DNA from 3 places in the Nonomuraea sp. NPDC059194 genome. Region 2 is predicted to be linked to each of the others. Evidence: riboswitches for the same ligand, from Rfam matches in the RefSeq annotation. Region 2 holds a riboswitch; each other region holds the start of a gene.
What was found. A riboswitch is a leader RNA that binds a small molecule or an ion and turns the genes downstream of it on or off. The one in region 2 is predicted to bind cobalamin.
Positions count from the first base shown of each region.

Region 1: it holds a riboswitch for cobalamin, as region 2 does, so the genes downstream of both, ACFXJ8_RS04770 (ABC transporter substrate-binding protein) here and ACFXJ8_RS01365 (CbtB-domain containing protein) in region 2, are expected to answer to the same signal.
Region 3: it holds a riboswitch for cobalamin, as region 2 does, so the genes downstream of both, ACFXJ8_RS13615 (ribonucleoside-diphosphate reductase subunit alpha) here and ACFXJ8_RS01365 (CbtB-domain containing protein) in region 2, are expected to answer to the same signal.

Region 1 is NZ_JBHZBH010000002.1:431,939-438,812, forward strand. Features, by position in the region: gene ACFXJ8_RS04760 (ABC transporter ATP-binding protein) at 1-618, opposite strand, end outside; gene ACFXJ8_RS04765 (FecCD family ABC transporter permease) at 615-1,646, opposite strand; gene ACFXJ8_RS04770 (ABC transporter substrate-binding protein) at 1,643-2,617, opposite strand; cobalamin riboswitch at 2,690-2,810, opposite strand; gene ACFXJ8_RS04775 (Gfo/Idh/MocA family protein) at 2,818-3,678, opposite strand; gene ACFXJ8_RS04780 (hypothetical protein) at 3,747-4,403, shown strand; gene ACFXJ8_RS04785 (zinc-binding dehydrogenase) at 4,446-5,390, opposite strand; gene ACFXJ8_RS04790 (histidine phosphatase family protein) at 5,672-6,253, shown strand; gene ACFXJ8_RS04795 (hypothetical protein) at 6,260-6,517, opposite strand; gene ACFXJ8_RS04800 (DUF397 domain-containing protein) at 6,613-6,849, opposite strand; partial or broken gene ACFXJ8_RS04805 (helix-turn-helix domain-containing protein) at 6,850-6,874, opposite strand, start outside.
Region 2 is NZ_JBHZBH010000001.1:286,821-293,694, reverse strand. Features, by position in the region: gene ACFXJ8_RS01370 (NEW3 domain-containing protein) at 1-2,491, opposite strand, end outside; cobalamin riboswitch at 2,609-2,739, shown strand; gene ACFXJ8_RS01365 (CbtB-domain containing protein) at 2,770-2,961, shown strand; gene ACFXJ8_RS01360 (CbtA family protein) at 2,971-3,717, shown strand; gene ACFXJ8_RS01355 (histidine phosphatase family protein) at 3,723-4,481, shown strand; gene ACFXJ8_RS01350 (VWA domain-containing protein) at 4,478-6,640, shown strand; gene cobO (cob(I)yrinic acid a,c-diamide adenosyltransferase) at 6,642-6,874, shown strand, end outside.
Region 3 is NZ_JBHZBH010000008.1:131,028-137,901, forward strand. Features, by position in the region: gene ACFXJ8_RS13600 (alpha/beta hydrolase family protein) at 1-146, opposite strand, end outside; gene ACFXJ8_RS13605 (helix-turn-helix domain-containing protein) at 226-810, shown strand; gene ACFXJ8_RS13610 (Bug family tripartite tricarboxylate transporter substrate binding protein) at 859-1,782, shown strand; cobalamin riboswitch at 1,787-1,985, shown strand; gene ACFXJ8_RS13615 (ribonucleoside-diphosphate reductase subunit alpha) at 2,073-4,250, shown strand; gene ACFXJ8_RS13620 (ribonucleotide-diphosphate reductase subunit beta) at 4,284-5,279, shown strand; gene ACFXJ8_RS13625 (mechanosensitive ion channel family protein) at 5,308-6,405, shown strand; gene ACFXJ8_RS13630 (hypothetical protein) at 6,334-6,874, opposite strand, start outside.

The DNA.
Region 1 (6,874 bases), on a different contig from region 2:
GAGCAGCGTGTCGGCGTACTGTCCCGCCAGGCTGAGATCGTGCAGGGTGGTGACGACGGTCAGTCCGTCGGCCAGCCGCAGCTGGTCCACCAGTTCGAGGACCTGCTGCTGGTGGCCGAGGTCGAGGGCGGTGGTGGGCTCGTCGAGCAGCAGGACCGGCGCCTCCTGGGCCAGCGCCCTGGCCAGCACGACCCGCTGACGCTCGCCGCCCGACAGGTTCTCCACCCGCCGCCCCGCCAGCGCCGTCAGGTCGAGCCGGTCCAGCACCGAGGCGGTCACGTCCCTGTCGCGCCTGCTCTCCCGCCCCAAATAGCGGATGTACGGCGTGCGGCCCAGCAGCGCGTAGTCGAAGACGGTCATGCCTGCGGGCAGCGCGGGCGTCTGGGGGGCGAAGGCGACCCGCCGCGCCCGTTCTCTCGGCCTGCCGGGCGGCGCCCCGTCGAAGCGGACCGAGCCCTCGCGGGGCACCAAGCCCATGATCGCGCGCAGGAGCGTGGACTTGCCCGCGCCGTTGGGCCCGATCACCGCCAGCCACTCGCCCCGCCGTACCGTCAGCGAGACCTCGGAGAGCACCTGCCGCTCGCCCAGGACCACCGAGAGCCGTTCGGTCTCGATCACAGCTCCGCCTTCCTGGTCATCCGCAGCACCCCCACGAAGAAGGGCGCGCCGACGAAGGCGGTGACGACGCCGATGGGCAGCTCGGCGGGGGCCATGACGGTGCGGGCGATGAGGTCGGCCAGGACGAGGAACGCGCCGCCGCCGATGAGCGAGAGCGGCAGCACGATCCGGTACGAGCCGCCCGCCAGTCTGCGCACCACGTGCGGGACGACGATGCCGACGAACGCGATGAGCCCGCTGACCGCGACGGCCGAGGCGGTGGCCAGGGAAGCGCCGAAGAGCACGGCCAGCCGTACCCTGGCCGCCCTGACGCCCAGGGCGGTGGCCTCCTCGTCGCCGACCGACAGCACGTCGAGCATGCGCCCGTGCAGCAGGAGCAGGACTGTGGAGACCAGCGCGTACGGCGCGACCAGCGCGAGCTGGTCCCATCCGCCGCTGACGTCGCCGAGGATCCACGAGTAGATGCGCCGCAGCTCCTCGACCTTGAGTTGCTGGACGAAGGTCTGGATGGCGGTGAGGAAGGACGTGACGGCCACCCCCGCCAGCACCAGGGTGGCGGTGCCGCCCGAGCGGCCCGCGGCGTTGCCGAGGGCGTAGGCGAGGAAGACGCCGCCGACCGCGCCGGCGAAGGCGGCCAGCGGGATGCTCGCGGCGTTGCCGGGCAGGAGCACGATCACCACCGTGACCGTCAGGCCCGCACCCGAGGCCGCGCCGAGCAGGTAGGGGTCGGCCAGCGGGTTGCGGAAGACGCCCTGGTAGCCGCCGCCCGCGATGGCCAGCAGCCCTCCGACCGTGGCGGCGACCAGCACGCCTGGCAGCCTGATCTGCCACAGCAGGTCTTGTTCGATGGGGGCGAGCCCGGAATCGACGTGGATGCCGGGCAGCCAGTCGGCGGCCTGGAGCACGACCTGCCAGGGCGAGATGCCGGCCGCGCCGCCCAGCAGTCCCGCGATCATCGAGATCACGAGGACCACGAGGGCGGCGGCGACCCACAGCGGTCTGGCCCTGGCGGGCACGCGCGGCTTCACTGGCTCGCGTCGGCCTTGCGTACGGCCTCGCCGATCGCGGTGGCCAGGTCCACGATGCGCGGACCCCACCGGGAGGCGATGTCGTCGTCGAGCTGGATGACGCGGTCGTTCTTGACCGCCTTCAGGTTCTGCCATCCTGGCCGCTTGGCCAGCGTCTCCTTGCTCTGCTGGCAGCACTTCACGTCGGCCAGGAAGATCAGGTCGGGGTCGGCCTTCGCCACGAACTCCGCCGACAGCTTGGGATAGCCGCCGGCCGCCTCGGGAGCCTTGTCGGCCACGTTGACCAGGCCGAACATGCCGTAGATCTGGCCGATGAACGTGGTGGAGGTGGCGGCGTAGGGCGTGGTGTCGAGCTCGTGGTAGTAGGTGAGCTTCTTGGCCTGCGGCGCGGCCGCGGCGAGCTCTTCCAGCTTGCCCTTCATCCCGGCGACGACCTCGTCGGCCTTGGCCTTGTTGCCGGTGGCGACGCCGAGGTCGACGATCTCGTCATAGGCCTCGTCGATCTTGGTGGCGGCGGGCTCCACCAGAACGGGGACGTTCACCTTGGCGAGCTGGGCGGCGACCTTGTCGTCCGAGGCGACGACGAGGTCGGGCTTGTGCGCGATGATCGCCTCGACGTTCGGGTTGAAGCCCGACAGGTCGGTCTTGGGGGCGTCCGCCGGATAGGTGGACATCTCGTCGACTGCGATGACCTGGGGGCCCGCGCCGATCGCGAACAGCGTCTCGGTGGCGGTCGGCGAGATCGAGACGATGCGCTCGGGCTTCTTGGCGATGGTGACCGCGCCGTTGCCCGCCTGCACGGTGGCGGGGAAGGCGGCGTCCTGCGCGGCGGGGGCGCTCGATGCGGGACTGGGGGCGGGTGCGGAAGCGGGGGCGGAAGCGGGGGCGGAGGTGGGGGCGGTCTGGCCGCAACCGGCCAGGACGACCGTTCCCAGCAGCGCGCCCGCGAAGACCGTGCGTACGGGCCTCACGAGTAGTCCTTTCACACTGTCGGAACCGAGAGACCCGCGAATGTGCGACGGATCACCCTTTTCCACGAGGGTTGATGACGTCGGCGCGGCGGCAGGCGACCTGGCTATGACAGTTGCGGGACAGCGCCGGATTCACACCGGACTTCGCTGCAACGCTGCGCGTCGGACAAACGCTATCAATCCTCCGCGCAAGGCCGAAGTCAAGGGGTGGTGAGCTGGGCCTCCGCCTCGGCGATGATCTCCTGCAGGTGCAGGCCACGCGCCGCGTCGAGCGGGTGGCCGCCGCCCCGCCGTACGGTGGCCGCGAACTCCTCGGCCACCACGTCGAGCGGGTCGTCGTCGAAGGCGGGCAGTTGGACGCTGCCGGCGGCGCCGTACACCTCGACGCGCATGGGAGTGAAGTCGCCCGCGGCGGACATCGACATCGATACTTCGCTGACCGCGCCGCCCTCGTGGTCGAGGAGCAGGCCCATCCACCTGAGCGGGTCGCCGTGGGCGCGCACGCCCACCACCCTGCCGAGGGCGGCGTCGAGCAGGTCGATGACATGTGGCCCGACGTCGAGGAGCGCGCCGCGTTCCAGCCGCCACGGTGTGGCGAACGGCCCGCCGCCCGTGAGCGTGCCTGAGACGGCCGTCGCTTGGCCGCCGAACGCCTCGACCTCGGCGCACCTGGACAGGAACTCCCGCGCCTGCGGCGAGTAGCGCAGCGTGAGCAGCATCTGGGACGGCACGCCCGCCTCCGCCACCGCGCCGGCGAGCCTGCGCGCGCCGTCGAGGTCGGCCGCCAGCGGCTTCTCCAGCAGCAGCGCCTTGCCCGCCTTGGCGGCCAGCACACCGAGCTCGGCCTGTACGGCAGGCGGCACGCAGAAGGCCACCGCCTCCACGTTGTCGAACAGCTCCTCGATCCGCTCGTAGACGGGAGCGCCCAGCCTGGCCGCCGCCTCGGGACGGCGGGCCCACACGCCCGCGAGCCTCGTGTGCGGGCCCTTGGCCAGCATCGGCGCGTGCGCCATCTCCGCCCACGGGCCCGCGCCCACCAGTCCTACCGCCAATGGCTCCATGGGCCTTCACCTTAGATGAGTAGGGGCCTACTCATGCGCCGAGCCCGCGACGGACGGACGCTCTGACCATGACCAGTCTCGACACGACTCCCCGGTCGGGAGCCGACACCTTCGCCCGCTACGCCATGATCACCGCGGCCGTGATCTCACCGCTGACGATCGCCGTGTCCATCCTGCTGGCGCCGGGCGACGTCACCTCCGAAGGAGAGGCGTACGTGCGGCAGTTCGCCGCCAGCGCCTCCGCCTACCCGATGTTCGCCTGGCTGTCGGCGATCAGCGCCATCGCGATCATCCCGGCCGCGCTCGGCGTGGCCAGGGTCGCCCGCAGGGGCAGGCCCACGCTCGGTTTCGTCGCGATGATCCTCGCCTTCATCATGATCGTCCCGGTGGCCGGCGACTCGGACGACGTGCTGTACGCGGGCATCAAGGCCGGCCTCGACCCCGCCGAGCTGACCAAGCTGTACACCGCCTACGGCGAGGGACTGCCGACCTCGGTCCTCGGCATGTCGTTCCTCCTGGGGCTGGTCGGATTCCTGCTGATGGGCGTCGCGGCGCTGCTGGGCAGGAGCGCGCCCGCCTGGGCGGCGATCGCGCTGATCGTGGGTCCCGTGGTGGTTCCCGTCGCGTGGTTCGCCGGGCTGGGGAACGTGTTCGCGGGGGTCGCCTGGCTGGTCATGACCGTGGGGATGGGCGGCGTCGCGCTCGGCCTGCTGAACGAACGCTGACCCGGGCCCGGCCGATCGGAGGGGCTCGGCCGGGCCACTCGGTCAGGGGATGAGGACGACCTTGCCGCTCGTCGCGCGGCTCTCCAGTGCCGCGTGGGCCGCCGCCGCCTCCGCCAGCGGGAACGTCCACACCTCGGGGACCAGGCGGCCCGACGCCGCCTCCGCCAGAGCCCGTTCCTCCAGCTTCCGCAGCCCGCCGGGCCAGGCGAGGATCCGCTCGATCGCGTAGATCGAGGTGATGTCCTTCGCCTTCACCTCCTCGGGTGTGGGCCCGTCCGTCGCCTCGCGGGAGGCGTTGCCGTACGTGATGTGCCGCCCGCCGGGAGCCAGCAGTGAGAACGCCTCGCGGCCCCGGGTCCCGCCGACGCCGTCGAACACCAGCGTCACCTGCCCGACCTGGGAGCCCCACCCCGGCACGTCGTAGTCGACGGCCCGCCCCTGCACGGTCGCCACCTTCGCGGGTCCGCCGGCCGCGCCGACGACCTCGGCGCCGATGGCGCGGGCGTGCTGGACGAGCAGCCTGCCGATGCCGCCCGCCGCGGAGTTGACCAGGACGACGTCGTCGGCGGTGGGTGCGCCCAGTTCGATCAGGGCCATGGTGGTGGTGCCCGTCACGATCATGGCGACCGCCTCCTCGAACCCGAGCCCGTCGGGTACGGCGTGCAGATCCTCCACCGCGGCGACGCTCAGCTCGGCGTACCCGCCTGGCCTGCTCGTGCCGGTGACCACCCTGCGCCCGATCCACGACTCGTCGACACCGGGGCCGACGGCGTCCACCACACCCGCCACCTCACCGCCGAAGATCGTCGGCAGCTCGGGGACCGGCGGCCCGATGGTGACGCCGGTACGCAGGAGGGTCTCGATGAGGTGCACGCCCGCGGCCTTCACCAGGACCCGCACCTCGCCCGCTGCGGGGACGGGGTCGTCGACGGTCTCGTAGGTCAGGTTCTCCGCGGGCCCGAAGGCGTGCAGGACGACGGCGCGCATGGGGATCTCCATCCGATAGGCGGCTCCGGACCCCACGATGCAACCTCAAGCTGACTTGAGGTCAACCGCGGCGTGGGGCCGAAGAACGCGCGGGGGCGGCGCGGGAATGGGAGGGGGCGCGGGAATGGGAGGGGGGATGTGGAGTGCAACGGGTGAGCGGCGTTCCATGACGACGCGGACCCTCGCGATCGTCCTCGACGGGTGGCGGGCGAGGGGCGGACCACCGACTGGGTTGACCCGGGGAGATCGGGAAGGCGGCGGTCGGCGATGATGGTCCTGATATGGATGAAATGATGCTCTTGAGACACGGCGAGACCGAATGGAGCAGGACGGGCCGGCACACGGGCCGTACCGACCTGCCTCTGACCTCCACCGGCGAGGACCAGGCCAGGGCGCTGGCCCCGCTGGTGAAGGCGCGCTCGTTCGACCTGGTGCTGGTCAGCCCCGCCACCAGGGCCCGCCGTACGGCGGAGCTGGCCGGGCTGGCCGACTACGAGGTGGACCCCGACCTGTGGGAGTGGGACTACGGCGGCTACGAGGGCATCACCACCCCGACGATCCGCGAGAGCCGTCCCGGCTGGTACCTGTGGCGCGACGGCGTGATCCCCGGCGACGCCGACCATCCCGGCGAGAGCGCCGAGCAGGTGGCGGCCAGGGCCGACAGGGTGATCACGCGGGCGAAGGCCGTGGAGGGCCAGGTGGCGCTGGTCGCGCACGGACACTTCCTGCGCGTGCTGACCGCCAGGTGGCTGGGCCTGCCGCCGCAGGACGGCAGGTTCTTCAGGCTCGACACGGGCACCTACTCGCGGCTGGGGTTCGAGCACGCCGAGCCGGTGATCCTCAACTGGAACGCGCCCGTCTGAGGCGGGTCAGGCCACGGCGGGAACCGGTTGGGGCCCGCGCCCCGTCAGCCACTCCAGAACCCGCCGGTGCCCTGAGGCGGCGTCCTCGAAGTGCCCCCAGTGCCAGTAGCGCGGCTGGTCGCGCACCCCTGTCACCCAGGTGCGGTAGGAGACCTCTCCATCGGGTACGGCGGAGCCGACGCCATAGGTGCGGATCACGACCCTGCCGCCCGGTGCGATGAGCACGTCGTCGGCTATCGGGTAGAGCGTCATCTGGTCGATCATGAGGACATCCTGCTCGAGACACGAAACCGGATCATTTCCCGTCCGGCGCACCCGGGTTACGCGGGTGCGCCGGAGGTGAACACCGTGTTAAACCCTCAGACAAGCAGGCCGTCGAACTCCCCGTCCTTCACCCCGAGCACCAGCGCCCGGATCTCGTCGCGGGTGTAGATCAACGCGGGGCCCTCGGGGAAGCGCGAGTTGCGGACCGCGATCCCGCCGTTGGGGAGCTCCGCGAGCTCCACGCAGTTGCCCTGCGAGTTGCTGTAGCGGCTCTTGCGCCAGGCGACCTCGGTCAGGTCGGTGGCGGGCATGCCGTTGTAGGTGTGCTCCATCTACATCTTTCTGAGAAGACCGTCG
Region 2 (6,874 bases):
GCGCCAGCAGTTCGGCGGCCAGCGGGTTGGTGTCGGGGCCGCCGAGGATGATGCGCACGTCGGGCAGGTTGGAGTCGACGTCGAGCCAGCCGTACCTGGAGCCGGAGGCCGAGGAGGTGGTGGCGGTCACGCCCACCCTGGCCAGCGCCACGACCAGGTCGCGGGCTGCGGGCGCCTCCGCGTGGGAGGGGACGACGATCTCGGCCACGCCGATCGCGCGGGCACCGGCCTCGCCGAGGTCGACGCGGGCGGTGGACGACAGGCCGAACCAGGTGTTGGCGGGGTTGTCGAGGGTCCACGGGTGCTCGGCGCTGTCCACGTCGGGCAGGGCGAAGCCGCGCCCGACGACCGCGCCCGCGACGTCGGAGACGGGCAGCCCGCCCCGCACCTGGGCGGGGAAACGAACCCTGGCAAGCCGGTCGGCGCCGGAGTAGTCGAGGACGCGGGTGGCGAACTCGACCCGCTCGTCCCTGAGCGTGACGATCTGCTCGTAGGACAGGTCGCCGACCTCGCCGGTGACGATCAGGCGGGCACCGAGCGGGCTGGTCTCGGCTCTGACGGTGGCGGTGGTCGCGCCCGAGCCGGTGACCGCTCCGGTGGGCAGCAGGTGCCACGGGCCCTCGCCCATGTCGGGGTGCTGCGGGTACTCCTCGTAGAGCCGCAGCTCGTTGCCGAGGCCGGTCAGCAGCTCGCGGCCGTCGCGGGTGAGGGAGGTCAGGCCGCCGCCCTGGGCGGGATCGGCGGTGACGCGCCAGCGCCCGCTCTCGATGGTGTGACCCTCGACGGGCCGCCACGGCTCGGCCTCGCCCTCGACCACCGGGTAGGCCCGCCAGCCGAGCGCCGGGACGTCCTTGGCGAGGAAGACGTGCGTGCCGTCCTCGACGACCGAGGGGGCGTCCACCCGCAGCCCGGGCTCCAGCCGTACCCTGACCAGGCCGTCGCGGGCGAAGGACAGCGTGTTGGTGACGACGACCGAACGGCCGTCCACGGCCACCTGGCCGAGCAGCGCGTCGAGCGCGCGGTCGCGGGCGTCGGCGGCCAGGTCGTAGGCCTCGCGCCAGCCGGTGAGCAGGTCGATGTAGACCTGGTCGGACTCGGAGCCGGTGATCGCGTCGTGGTGGGCGCCGTAGGCGAGCTGCCGCCAGACCTTGTCCAGCGCCGCGTGCGGATAGCGGCCCAGGCCCAGCGCCGACGCGAACGCGGCCAGCCGTTCGGCGTCCAGCGCGGCCACCTCGGCGGCGCGCTGGGCCTGCTTGGTGTCGATGTAGGAGACGTCCTTGCCGGTGTAGACGGGGTTCATGTCGCGCGTCTGCGGGCTGAACGTCGCCGTCTCGGCCCTGACCGCCTCGAAGAAGTCGTGCGGCACCGCGCAGACGAACTTCGGCCACACGTAGTGGGCGGCCCACTCCCGGTGGATCTCCGTCACCCACTTGTTCGGCGGGGTGTAGTCGGTGCCGACGGGCAGCAGCACGTTCCTGGTGGCGGCGACCGGCTTCAGGCTCGCGAACAGCTCGTACACGGCCGTCATCGCCTCCTCCAGCGTCGCCGAGGAGTCCATCCACCAGCCCGCCGAGTAGTGCGCGGGCATGTAGTGCGTCACGACGCCCAGCCCCGACGGCGAGATCCACTCGAACTCGCTCGGGAACTGCATCAGCGTGGCGTCGTTCTTGGCCTGCTTGAAGTTCTTGCTGATCGGGCCCCACTGGTGGAACGGCCCGCGCGCCCACGCGCTGCCCGTCAGGCCCGCGGCGGCCAGGTAGCCGGGGAACTGCGGGTCGTGGCCGAACGCGTCGAGCTGCCAGGCCGTACGGGGCTCGCCGCCGAGGATGTCGCGCTGGTAGCCGATGCCGTACACGATGTTGCGGATCGTGGTCTCGGCGCCCGTGAGGTTGGTGTTGGGCTCGTTGTAGGTGCCGCCCATCAGCTCGACCCTGCCCTCGGCCATGAGGCGGCGCAGCTCGGCCCTGCGCTCGGGGTGGGTGTCGAAGAACGGCTTCAGATAGTCGATCTCGGCGAGCACGAACTTGTAGTCGGGGTCCCGTGAGGCCAGCGCCAGATGGGCCTCCACCAGCGCGAACGCGTTGCGCTCCCACAGCGGCCTGGTCGTCGCGTCGCCCGACAGCAGCTCCCACGGGCTGGTGTAGGCGGCCTGCGTGTTCCACCAGACGGGGTCGTAGTGGAAGTGCGACACCATGTGCATCGTCCAGCCGGGCTCCTCGACGGTCACCTCGGCGGCGAGCTCACCGCCGTCGGCGCTCACGCGGCAGGCGAGGGTGCTGCCCACCGGCGCGCTCACCTCCAGAGGGACCTCCACCACGACCGTGCCGTCACCCGCGGGCACGACCGCGCAGCCCGCGATCCCCTCACCGCGCACCTCGAGGTCGGCGTCACGCTCACCCTGCTCGGCGGTGACTCTGAGGACCTGGTACGGCTGCGCCTCCGTTCCTACGAACAGATCGGTCGACTCGGCGGACAACAGGCGAACGGGCACGGGGTCTCCCTCGGCGTTCCAGGGGGCTGACGCCGTCACCTTAGGACCTATCAAGATCAATGGCAACGTTGTCATACCCGGTCGCCGGGAACGGGAGATGTTGACGAAATGCCCAGAAAGGGATACGTTCCGGTAGATTTCGCGGCGACTCAGGGGAAATCCGGTGAGATGCCGGTGCGGACGCGCCACTGTATCCGGGAATACCAACCCCGGGAGCCAGGTCACCTGACCGCCGCGACCTCGACCAGCGGGACGCGTCATCCCTGAGGAGGCTTCACATGAGTGGTCTGTCCACGTCCGCAACCGCCATTCCGCTTCACCGTCTCACGCGCTGGCTGCTGGCGGTGCCCGTTCTGATGCTGCTCGCGTACCTCGTCCTGATGGACAACGGTGCGATCTCGCAGACCGGCACCTTCCTGCACGAGCTGATGCACGACGGGCGTCACCTGCTCGGCGTGCCCTGCCACTGAGGCACGGTCATGGTCAAAACCCTGGTGGTCAGGGGCCTGCTCGTAGGGCTCCTGGCCGGACTCATCGCGGGCGCCTTCGCCTTCTTCGTGGGGGAGCCGCGCGTCGACGCGGCGATCGCCCTGGAGGAGGCCGCGGCCGCCGCCGCGCCATCGGAGTCGAACAGTCACGACGCCGAGGCCGCCCCACACGACCACGGCGAAGAGGCCGTGGTCAGCAGACCGGTGCAGAAGGCCGGGCTCTTCCTCGCCACCGGCCTGTACGGCGTGGCCGTGGGCGGCATCTTCGCCCTCGTCTTCGCCGGACTGCGCGGCAGAGTCGGCCCCCGGTCGGAACCTGCGTTGGCCGTCGCCGCCGCGGCAGCCGCATTCGGGGCGATCATCCTTGTCCCCTTCCTGAAATATCCAGCCAATCCACCCGCCGTGGGCGATCCTGAAACGATCAACTCCAGGACGCTCCTCTACGTCGTGATGGTCCTGGTCGGCCTCGCCTCGATCGCGATCGCCGTCGCGGCCACCCGCAGGGTCACCGTGCCCGGCGTCTGGGCGAAGGGCCTGGTGGGCGGCGCCACCTTCCTGGTGCCGGTGATCGCCGCCTGGGCGCTCCTTCCGCGCGTGGACGAGGTGCCCGAGGGCTTCCCCGCCACGTTGCTCTGGGACTTCCGCGTGGCCTCCCTCGGCACCCAACTGGTGTTCTGGGCGGCGTTCGGGGTGTTCTTCGCGGTGGCCGGCGAACGCGCGAAGGTGCGGGTCAGCTGACCAGCGTGCTGTTCGTACGGCATGCTCTGACGGCGGGCATGCGTGGCGCGCGCTTCCCCACGGGGGAGGAACGCGCCGACCCGTCAAGCCTCGACAAGGCCCGCCGCCTGGCCCCGATGTTCACTGCGGGAACGGTGTTCGCCGGGCGAGCGGCGTTCGCCGCGCCGGGTCCGGCCGCCTGGGAAACGGCCGTCGCGCTCGGGTTCGAGCCGGTGGTCGTGCCCGAGCTGGCCGAGCCGGACCACGGCAGGTGGCGCGGCCTGCCGTACGAGGAGGTCGCGCAGGCCGACCCGGAGTCCTTCGCGCGCTGGCTCACCGACCCCGGCGCGGCACCCCACGGCGGCGAGTCGCACGCCGACGCGGCCGCCCGGGTCGTCGGCTGGCTGGAAACCCTCCGCGACGCCCCCCGCCAGGACGACCACCCGCACGACCCGAGCCCCGCCGCCTCCGACCCGAGCCCAGCCTCGTCCGGTCGGGGTCCGGCCGTGTCCGGTCGGGGTTCGGCTGCGTCCGACCAAAGCTCAGTCGCGGCCGGTCCGAGGCCGGCCGGGGGTGCTCCTGGCATTTCACGCGCCGGTGGTTCTCCCGAACGGATCGTCGTCGTGTGCGATGTGGGGGTGGTGCGGGCGGTGTTGGGGCACGCGCTCGGGACAGACCCACTTGTCGCCGCCCGTTTCGATCTCGCCCCCCTTTCTCTCACGCAGGTGTCCGCCGCCCGGGAGGGCTGGCGGATCGGGTACGTCAACCGGAAGGCCTCACCGTGACCGCCACCTATCCCTTCAGCGCCGTCGTCGGCCTGGACGACCTCAAGCTGGCGCTGGTGCTCAACGCCGTCTCTCCACGCGTGGGCGGCGTGCTCGTCAGGGGCGAGAAGGGCACGGCCAAGTCGACGATCGTCAGGGCGCTGGCCGCGCAGCTCCCACCGGTGGACGTGCTGGCCGCGTGCAGGTTCGCCTGTGAGCCGTCCGCGCCGGACCCCGAGTGTCCCGAGGGGCCGCACGAGCCGGGCGAGCAGGTGGTGACCAGGGCGGCCGCGCTGGTGGAGCTGCCGGTGGGCGCGTCGGAGGACCGGCTGGTGGGCTCGCTCGACCTGGAGCGGGCGCTGACGGAGGGGGTCAAGGCGTTCGAGCCCGGACTGCTGGCCGCCGCCCACCGGGGCGTGCTCTACGTCGACGAGGTCAACCTGCTGCACGACCATCTGGTGGATCTGCTGCTCGACGCGGCCGCGCTCGGCACCTGCTACGTCGAGCGGGAGGCCGTCTCCGTACGGCACGCGGCCAGGTTCCTGCTGGTCGGGACCATGAACCCGGAAGAGGGGGAGCTGCGGCCCCAGCTCCTCGACCGGTTCGGGCTGACGGTGGAGGTGCGCGCCTCGCGCGACCCGGCGGAACGGGCCGAGGTGGTACGGCGGCGCATGGCGCACGACGCCGACCCGCAGGCGTTCGCGGCGAGGTGGACGGGTCAGGAAGCGGAGTTGGCGGCCGGGATCGCGGCGGCCAGAGAGCGGCTGGGAGCGGTCGAGCTGCCGGACGCGCGGTTGCGCCAGATCGCGGAGGTGTGCGCGGCGTTCGAGGTGGACGGCCTGCGGGCCGACCTGGTCACGGCGAACGCCGCCGTCGCGCACGCGGCGTGGCGGGGTTCGCGGGTGGTGACGACGGAGGACGTGCGGGTGGCGGCCAGGCTGTCGCTGCCGCACCGGCGGCGGCGTGACCCGTTCGACGCGCCGGGGCTCGATGAGCGGTTGCTGGAGGACCTGCTCGCCAGGACCTCGGAGGACGAGCACCCCGACGACGACACCGACCCTGACACCCCGCCCCCGGCCGCCGACGACCCCACCGGCGACGACCCCGAAGGCGACGGCCCCGGTGGGGACGACCAAGGCGATGGTGGTTCCGGCGATGGAGATTCCAGCGAACGCGGCGAAGGCGCGCGGACAGATGGCGGGCGGGATCGCGATGCCCAGGCCGCCGATGGGGGTCCTTGGCCGGAGGGTCGCGATGGCGGGCGGGGCGACGACGCCAGGGCGGCGGACGGGGCTTCCTCGCCGTGGAGTCGTGATGGCGGGCTCCCGCAGGACGCACGACAGCCGCACGACAGCCCGCAAGGCGACGCCGCGGACCAGGAAGGCCGGGTCCAGGTGGCCGGGGTGGCGGCGCCGTACCGGGTGCCGTGGTTGAAGGTGCAGGGGCTGGGCAACGGCGCGTCCGGCAGGCGGTCCCGCGCCCGCACCCCGCACGGCCGCACCACCGGCTCCTGCGCTCCCGAAGGCCCCCTGCGCTCGGTCCACCTCACCGCCACGCTCGTCGCCGCCGCGCCGTACCAGAAGGAACGCGGTCGCACCGCCCCCGGCCTGCTCATCCGCGAGGGGGACCTGCGCGAGGCCGTGAAGGAGGGCAGGGAGGGCAACCTGGTGCTGTTCGTCGTCGACGCCAGCGGCTCGATGGCCGCGCGCAAGCGGATGACCGCCGTGAAGACCGCGGTGCTGAGCCTGCTGCTCGACGCCTACCAGCGGCGGGACAAGGTCGGCATGGTCACCTTCAGGGGCAGCGCCGCCGAGGTGGCGCTGCCGCCGACCTCGTCGGTGGAGGCGGGCGCGGCGCGGCTCCGTTCGATGCCGACCGGGGGACGCACGCCGCTGGCGGCGGGGCTGGCCAGGGCCGCCGAGGTGCTGCGCGTCGAGCGCATGCGCGACCCCGACCGCAGGCCGCTGCTGGTGGTGGTGACCGACGGCCGCGCCACCTCGGGCGGCGACGTGGAGCGGGCGGCTGCGCTGCTCACCGGTACGGCGAGCGTCGTCGTCGACTGCGAGTCCGGCCCGGTACGGCTCGGCCTGGCCGGACGCCTGGCGTCGAGGCTGCGCGCCCAGCTCATCCCGCTCGACGGGATGGACGACCTCATCCGCGACTACAGAAGGGCGAGCTGACATGCCGCAGGGCAAGCCCGAGGTCGTCCCCGACGACGGCCTCACCACCAGGCAGCGCAGGAACAGGCCGCTGCTGATGGTCCACACGGGTCCGGGGAAGGGCAAGTCGACGGCCGCGTTCGGGATGGCGCTGCGGGCGTGGAACCAGGGCTGGCCGATCGGCGTGTTCCAGTTCGTGAAGTCGGCCAAGTGGCGCATCGGCGAGGAGCGGGCGCTGCGCGTGCTCGGCGACTC
Region 3 (6,874 bases), on a different contig from region 2:
CCGTCGCCCGCGAAGCTCACCTCCGTCGCCGCCAGATCGGCGGGCACCGGTACGGCAGGCGTGGGCGTGGGCGCGGCTTGGGCGGCGGCGGCCGGTACGGCTAACGCCGCCAGCAGGGCCATCGTCGAGATCAGGAATCGCTTCATACCGCCGAAAGTACTCTGCAGAGAGTTCTCGGCAAAGAGATGTCTGCAGAAATCCTTCTGGAGGACTAGGGTGCTCGTCATGAAGGATGACCAGCCCTGGGTGCTCGACGACCCCGGCAAGCTGAAGGCCCTGGCCCATCCGATGCGCCGGGCGATGCTGCGTCACCTGGGCCTGCACGGCCCCGCCACCTCCACGACGCTCGGCTCGCTGCTCGACGCCAAGACCGGCACGACCAGCTACCACCTGCGCCAACTGGAGAAGTACGGGTTCATCGAGGAGATCCCCGAGCGCTCGGCCGGGCGCGAGCGGTGGTGGCGCAGGATCGAAACGGGCGACATCAGGCTGCCGCATCCGCAGCGGCTGGCTCCGCAGGACCGTCCGGTGCTGGCCGAGTTCCACCGGATCGGGCTCGAGGAGGACAAGCAGATCCTCATGGAGCTCCTGCCCGCCGCCTACCAGGCCGATCCCGCCTGGGTGAAGGTCTCGCGCGGCCTGGGCCGGATGACGCTGGCAGAGCTGGAGGCCTTCTTCGAGGAGTACATGCTGCTGCTGAAGAAATACAGCCATCGCGCGGCCGACGCCCCGCCGCAGGCCAGGCCGCTGCACATCCGCCTGCTCGCCATCCCGGCCGACCTGCCCACCCCGATGAGCGACTCTCCGTGACGAGCCCATAACATTGGGTGGAGGGGGCCGGGGTGACGGGGAGGGCGCATGCGCCGTCGGGAGTTCGTGGCGGGCGCGCTGGGCGCGCTGGGCGCGCTGGGCGCGCTGGCCTGCCTGTCCGGCTGCGGCACGCCCACGCGACAGGTTCCGAGCTTCTCCGTCGTGCCAGGCGGCGAGGCCTGGATCCCCGTCGCGCGGGCCCTTGAAGGGCAGCTCAGGCGCGGCGGGATGTCGGCAGGGGGCACCAGGCTGACCGTGACGGGCCTGCCCGCGCTCGCCGCCGCCGAGATCAGCAGGTCGAAGGAGATCGGCACGCCTCTGGCCAGGCTCGTCGGCGACGTCGAGGCCCTGGTGGTCACCGACGCCTCCCTGTTTCGCGAGTTCGACGAGTTCGCCCGGCGGCTGGTCGCCGACCCCGGCGGCACCGTGCTGGGCGGCAGGCCGCAGGGGGAGACCGACCACCTGCTGTTCGGGCTGGTCGCCCGCGGCCTCGGTGCCGACGCCAGAGTGCTCGACTACGCCGGCTACCCCACCACGAACGACGCGGCCGAGGCGCTGCTGGCCGGCCGGGTCGCCATCGCCGCGGGTCCGCTCGGCGAGTGGCGCAAGCCCCTCGACAAGGGGCGCGTCAGGGTGCTGGCCGTCTCCTCGGCCGAACGGGTCGAGGGCGTCGATGCGCCGACCCTGCTGGAGTCGGGCGTGCGGGTCGACTTCGCCGACTGGTGCGGCGTGCTCGGGCCCAAGGAGATGGGCGAGGGCGAACGCGCCCAGGCGGTCGAGCTCCTCGACGAGGTCGTCGGGTCCGAGCGGTGGCGGGAGGCCTGCCGTACGAAGGGCTGGAAACCGATCCCGCTCAGTGGCGACGACTTCGGCCAGTGGTTCGGCTCCGAGGTCGAGAGGACCCGCGAAGTGCTCAAGGACCTCGGCCTGATCGACACAACTTGTTGGGGTAGTTGCGTCCGCGGCCACTAGATGTAGGATCCTGGTCGTCGCTGGTTCGCCCGAGCAGGGCGAAGCAAAAGGGAAGCCGGTGAGATTCCGGCACTGCCCCGCAGCGGTGAGCGGGAACGACCGCCGTCACGAAGCACTGGGCCCATGGCCTGGGAAGCGACGGCCAGTAGGAAGCTGACGTACGCCCGCGAGTCCGAAGACCTGCCAGCGGTATGACCTGTCCAAGGCCTCGAGGGAGGGCCAGGGGGCCCTGCGGCGTGCCCGCGTGCTCTCGCCTGCCCTCACGGGGGCGAAGCTCGCGAGGAGAGAGCGTGACGCAGATCGTAGAGGTGGATCGCCGGCTGGCCATCGAGGAGGCCGCCGCCAGGGTGATCACCGATCCGGAGAACTCCAGGGTCGCCGCCAGGCTGCTGGCCGAGGAGATCGCCGACGAGGCCGCCGCCCACGGCGTGCGGACCTTCTCCGAGTCGATCGCGGCCACCCACGCCGCGGGTCTGCTGCAGGACGGGCTGGCCGCCTTCGTGGCCGCCAACGCCGCCGCCCTCGACGCGCTCGTGGACGAGGGCGCCGACGACAGGTTCGAGTACTTCGGCCTGCGTACTGTCTACGACCGCTACCTGCTGCGCCACCCGGAGACCCGCGGCGTGCTCGAACGCCCGCAGCACTTCATGCTGCGCGTCGCGTGCGGCCTGTCGGCGTCGGTCGCCGAGGCCGCCGAGCTGTACGCGCTGATGTCCACGCTGTCGTACCTGCCCAGCTCGCCCACTTTGTTCAACTCCGGCTCGCGCCGCGCCCAGCTGTCGTCCTGCTTCCTGCTCGACTCGCCGCGTGACGAGCTGGAGGGGATCTACGAGCGCTACGGCCAGGTCGCCAGGCTGTCGAAGTACGCCGGCGGCATCGGCATCGCCTGGACCAGGGTGCGTTCGCGCGGCTCGCTGATCCGCGGTACCAACGGCCACTCGAACGGCATCGTCCCCTGGCTGCGCACGCTCGACGCCAGCGTCGCCGCCGTCAACCAGGGCGGCCGCCGCAAGGGTGCGGCCTGCGTCTACCTGGAGACCTGGCACGCCGACATCGAGGAGTTCCTCGAACTGCGCGACAACACCGGCGAGGAGGCGCGCCGCGCCCACAACCTCAACCTCGCCAACTGGGTGCCCGACGAGTTCATGCGCCGCGTCGAGGCGGACCAGACGTGGTCGCTGTTCGACCCGAAGCAGGTGCCGCACCTCACCGACCTGTACGGCGAGGCCTTCGACGAGGCATACAAGGCCGCCGAGGCGGCGGGCCTGTACACCCGCCAGATCCCCGCGCGCACCCTGTACGGCCGGATGATGCGCACGCTCGCGCAGACCGGCAACGGCTGGATGACCTTCAAGGACGCCGCCAACCGCGCCTCCAACCAGACCGCGCGCCCGGAGAACGTCATCCACCTGTCCAACCTGTGCACCGAGATCCTCGAGGTCACCAGCGACGGCGAGACCGCCGTCTGCAACCTCGGCTCGATCAACCTGGCCGCCCACCTGTCCGGCGCCACCATCGACTGGGTACGGCTGCGCGCCACCGTCAGGACCGCGGTGCGCTTCCTGGACAAGACGATCGACCTGGGCTTCTATCCGACGCCCGAGGCCGAGACCGCCAACCTGCGCTGGCGCCCGATCGGGCTCGGCGTGATGGGCCTGGCCGATGTGTTCTTCTCGCTGCGCCTGCCGTTCGACTCCCCCGAGGCCCTGAGGCTGTCGACGCGCATCGCCGAGGAGATCGCGCTGGCCGCCTACGACACCTCCGCCGACCTGGCCGTCGAGCGCGGGCGCCACCCCTCCTACGGCGACACCAGGGCGGCGCAGGGCGTGCTGCACCCCGACCACTTCGCAGTGGGCGACTCGCCCGAGTGGACGGCGCTGCGTGCCAAGATCGACAGGACCGGGCTGCGCAACTCCCTCATGATCGCCATCGCGCCGACGGCCACGATCGCCTCCATCGCCGGCTGCTACGAGTGCATCGAGCCGCAGGTGTCGAACGTCTTCAAGCGCGAGACCCTGTCGGGCGAGTTCCTGCAGGTCAACCGCTACCTGGTCGCCGACCTTCAGCGCCTGGGGCTGTGGACGCAGGAGATGCGCGACGCGGTCAAGCGCGCCGACGGCTCGATCCAGGACATCGCCGCGATCCCCGCCGAGCTCAAGACCCTGTACCGGACGGCGTGGGAGCTGCCGCAGAAGGCGCTCATCGACCTGGCGGCGGCGCGGACGCCGTACATCGACCAGTCGCAGTCGCTGAACCTCTTCATGGCCACGCCGACGATCGGCAAGCTGTCGTCGATGTACGCCTACGCGTGGAAGCAGGGGCTGAAGACCACCTACTACCTGCGCTCGCGCCCCGCGACCAGGATCGCGCAGACGACCGTGCAAGCGGCTCCCGAGCAGGCGTTCACCGTGAGCGAGGCCGTCGCCTGCTCGCTGGAGAACCCCGAGATCTGCGAAGCCTGCCAGTAGGCCCCCCGACATCCCTTCCCCGAGGAGAACCGCATGCTGCTCGACCCCGGTATGGACCTGACGCTGCGCCCGATGCGCTACCCCGACTTCTACGAGCGCTACCGGGCCGCCATCCGCAACACCTGGACGGTCGAGGAGGTGGACCTGCACAGCGACCTGGCCGACCTGGCCAGGATGTCGCCCCAGGAGCGCCACCTCATCAACCGCCTGGTCGCCTTCTTCGCCACCGGCGACTCCATCGTCGCCAACAACCTCGTCCTCAACCTCTACCAGCACGTCAACGCCCCGGAAGCCCGCCTGTACCTGTCCAGGCAGCTGTTCGAGGAGGCGGTGCACGTGCAGTTCTACCTGACGCTGCTCGACACCTACCTGCCCGACCCCGACGAGCGCGTCAAGGCCTTCGCCGCCGTCGACAACATCCCCTCCATCCGCGACAAGGCCGAGTTCTGCTTCCGCTGGATCGACTCGCTGTCGGACCTGCAGCGGCTGGAGACGCGGGAGGACCGCAGGACCTTCCTGCTCAACCTCATCTGCTTCGCCGCCTGCATCGAAGGACTGTTCTTCTACGGCGCCTTCGCCTACGTCTACTGGTTCCGCTCCCGCGGCCTGCTCAGCGGCCTGGCCACCGGCACCAACTGGGTCTTCCGCGACGAGTCGATGCACATGGAGTTCGCCTTCAGCGTCGTCGACACCGTCCGCGCGGAAGAGCCCGACCTGTTCGACGACGAGCTCGGCAAGCAGGTCACCAGGATGCTGGAAGAGGCGGTCGCGGCCGAGCTGGCCTTCGCCTCGGACCTGTGCGGCGACGGCATGTCGGGAATGACCGTCGAGCAAATGCGCGAGTACCTTGAGTACGTCGCCGACCAGCGGCTGCGCCGCCTCGGGATGCCGATCAGGTACGGCACCGCCAACCCCTTCGCGTTCATGGAGCTGCAGGACGTGCAGGAGCTGGCGAACTTCTTCGAGCGCAGGGTTTCCGCTTACCAGGTGGCGGTCGAGGGCAATGTGACCTTCGACGAGACATTCTGAGACATTAGGGGGCATGATTGTGTCGCCGGTGAACTGGCTCATCCTGATTGGTTCGGTCATCGGAGCGGTCATCGGCGTCGAGCTGGTTCGCAGGCTGCTGCTCAAGGCCGGCCGTACCTGGGATTTCCTCGGGCACCTGGTGCGCCGGTGCACGTGGCCGGGGTTCGCGGTGGCGGCGGTGGTGGCCTTCAACGCCGCCTTCGTCCCCGGCATGGTCAGCACCTCGGCCGGCCCCGTCATCGAGCGCCTCATGGGCGTGGTCACCATCGCCGTGGTCACCTGGCTGATCATCCAGGCCGCCTACGCGGTCACCGACCTCGTCCTCGACCGGCTCGAACAGATCGACGACAACAACCGCAGAGCCCGGCGGACCAGAACACAGATCACGCTGGTCCGCAGGGCCGCCGCCGCGGTGATCATCGTGATCTCGTTCGGCGCCGCGCTGTTCACCTTCCCTGAGGTGCGCGCGCTCGGCGCCGGTCTGCTCGCCTCGGCCGGCATCGCGGGCGCGATCGTCGGCATCGCGGCCCAGTCCACGATCGGCAACATGCTCGCCGGGCTGCAGCTCGTCTTCAGCGACGCGCTGCGGCTCGACGACGTGGTCGTGGTCAACGGCGAGTGGGGCAGGATCGAGGAGCTCACGCTCACCTACGTCGTGGTCCGCTCGTGGGACGAGCGGCGCCTGGTCTTCCCCGTCTCCTTCTTCACCCAGAACCCGTTCGAGAACTGGACCAGACACGGCAGCAGGGTCATCGGCCACGTCTACTTCCGCGTCGACTGGTCGGTGCCCGTGCCCGAGCTGCGCGAGGAACTGCACCGCTTCATCAAGGACCACCCGCTGTGGGACCAGAAGGACTGGACGCTCCAGGTCACCGACATCCTGCCCAACGGGCTGGTGGAGCTGCGCGCGCTGATGAGCGCGGCCGACTCGGCCTCGGTCTGGGACCTGAAGGCCGACGCCCGCGAGCACCTCGTGGCCTACCTGAAGGCCCACCACCCGCAGGCGCTGCCCCGCTTCAGGGTGGAGAGCTCCTCCTACGGCGCGTTCGCCGACTCAGGCCCCGGGGGCTGGCCGAAGGACCCGCGTAGCCCCCGCGATCAGCGCGGTGGCCAGAACCCATCCTGAGACCACCAGCGTCCAGGCCACCCACGCCGTCCACCCGGCGGGCTCGTACGCGCCGCGCACCTCGAACACGCTCACCGGCACCAGCAGGTCGAGGGAGTAGACGAACGCGTTGAACGTGCGCACCTCGTCGGGGTCCACCTGGACGGGCGGGACCTGGCCGAAGATGACCGTCCCCGCGCCGAGCAGGATCACCGCCCACAGACCCGCCAGCCACGAGCGGTAGCCGTAGCCGACCATCAGGTCGAGCAGCCGCCCCCACATCCTGCCGGGGGCGCGCAGGGTGCCGCGCCGCTCACGCTGCTTGGCCAGCAGCACCCGCCGCGCGTCGGGCTCGTGCCCGATGCGCCGGTACCACGAGGCCAGCTGCTCGTACGGCTGCGGCCGGTAGCCGTCGGGGTCGTGGCACAGCCAGCCGAGCCGTTCGGTGAGCGTCCACGAGCCGCGCAGCGACTCGTAGGTCAGCCCGTTG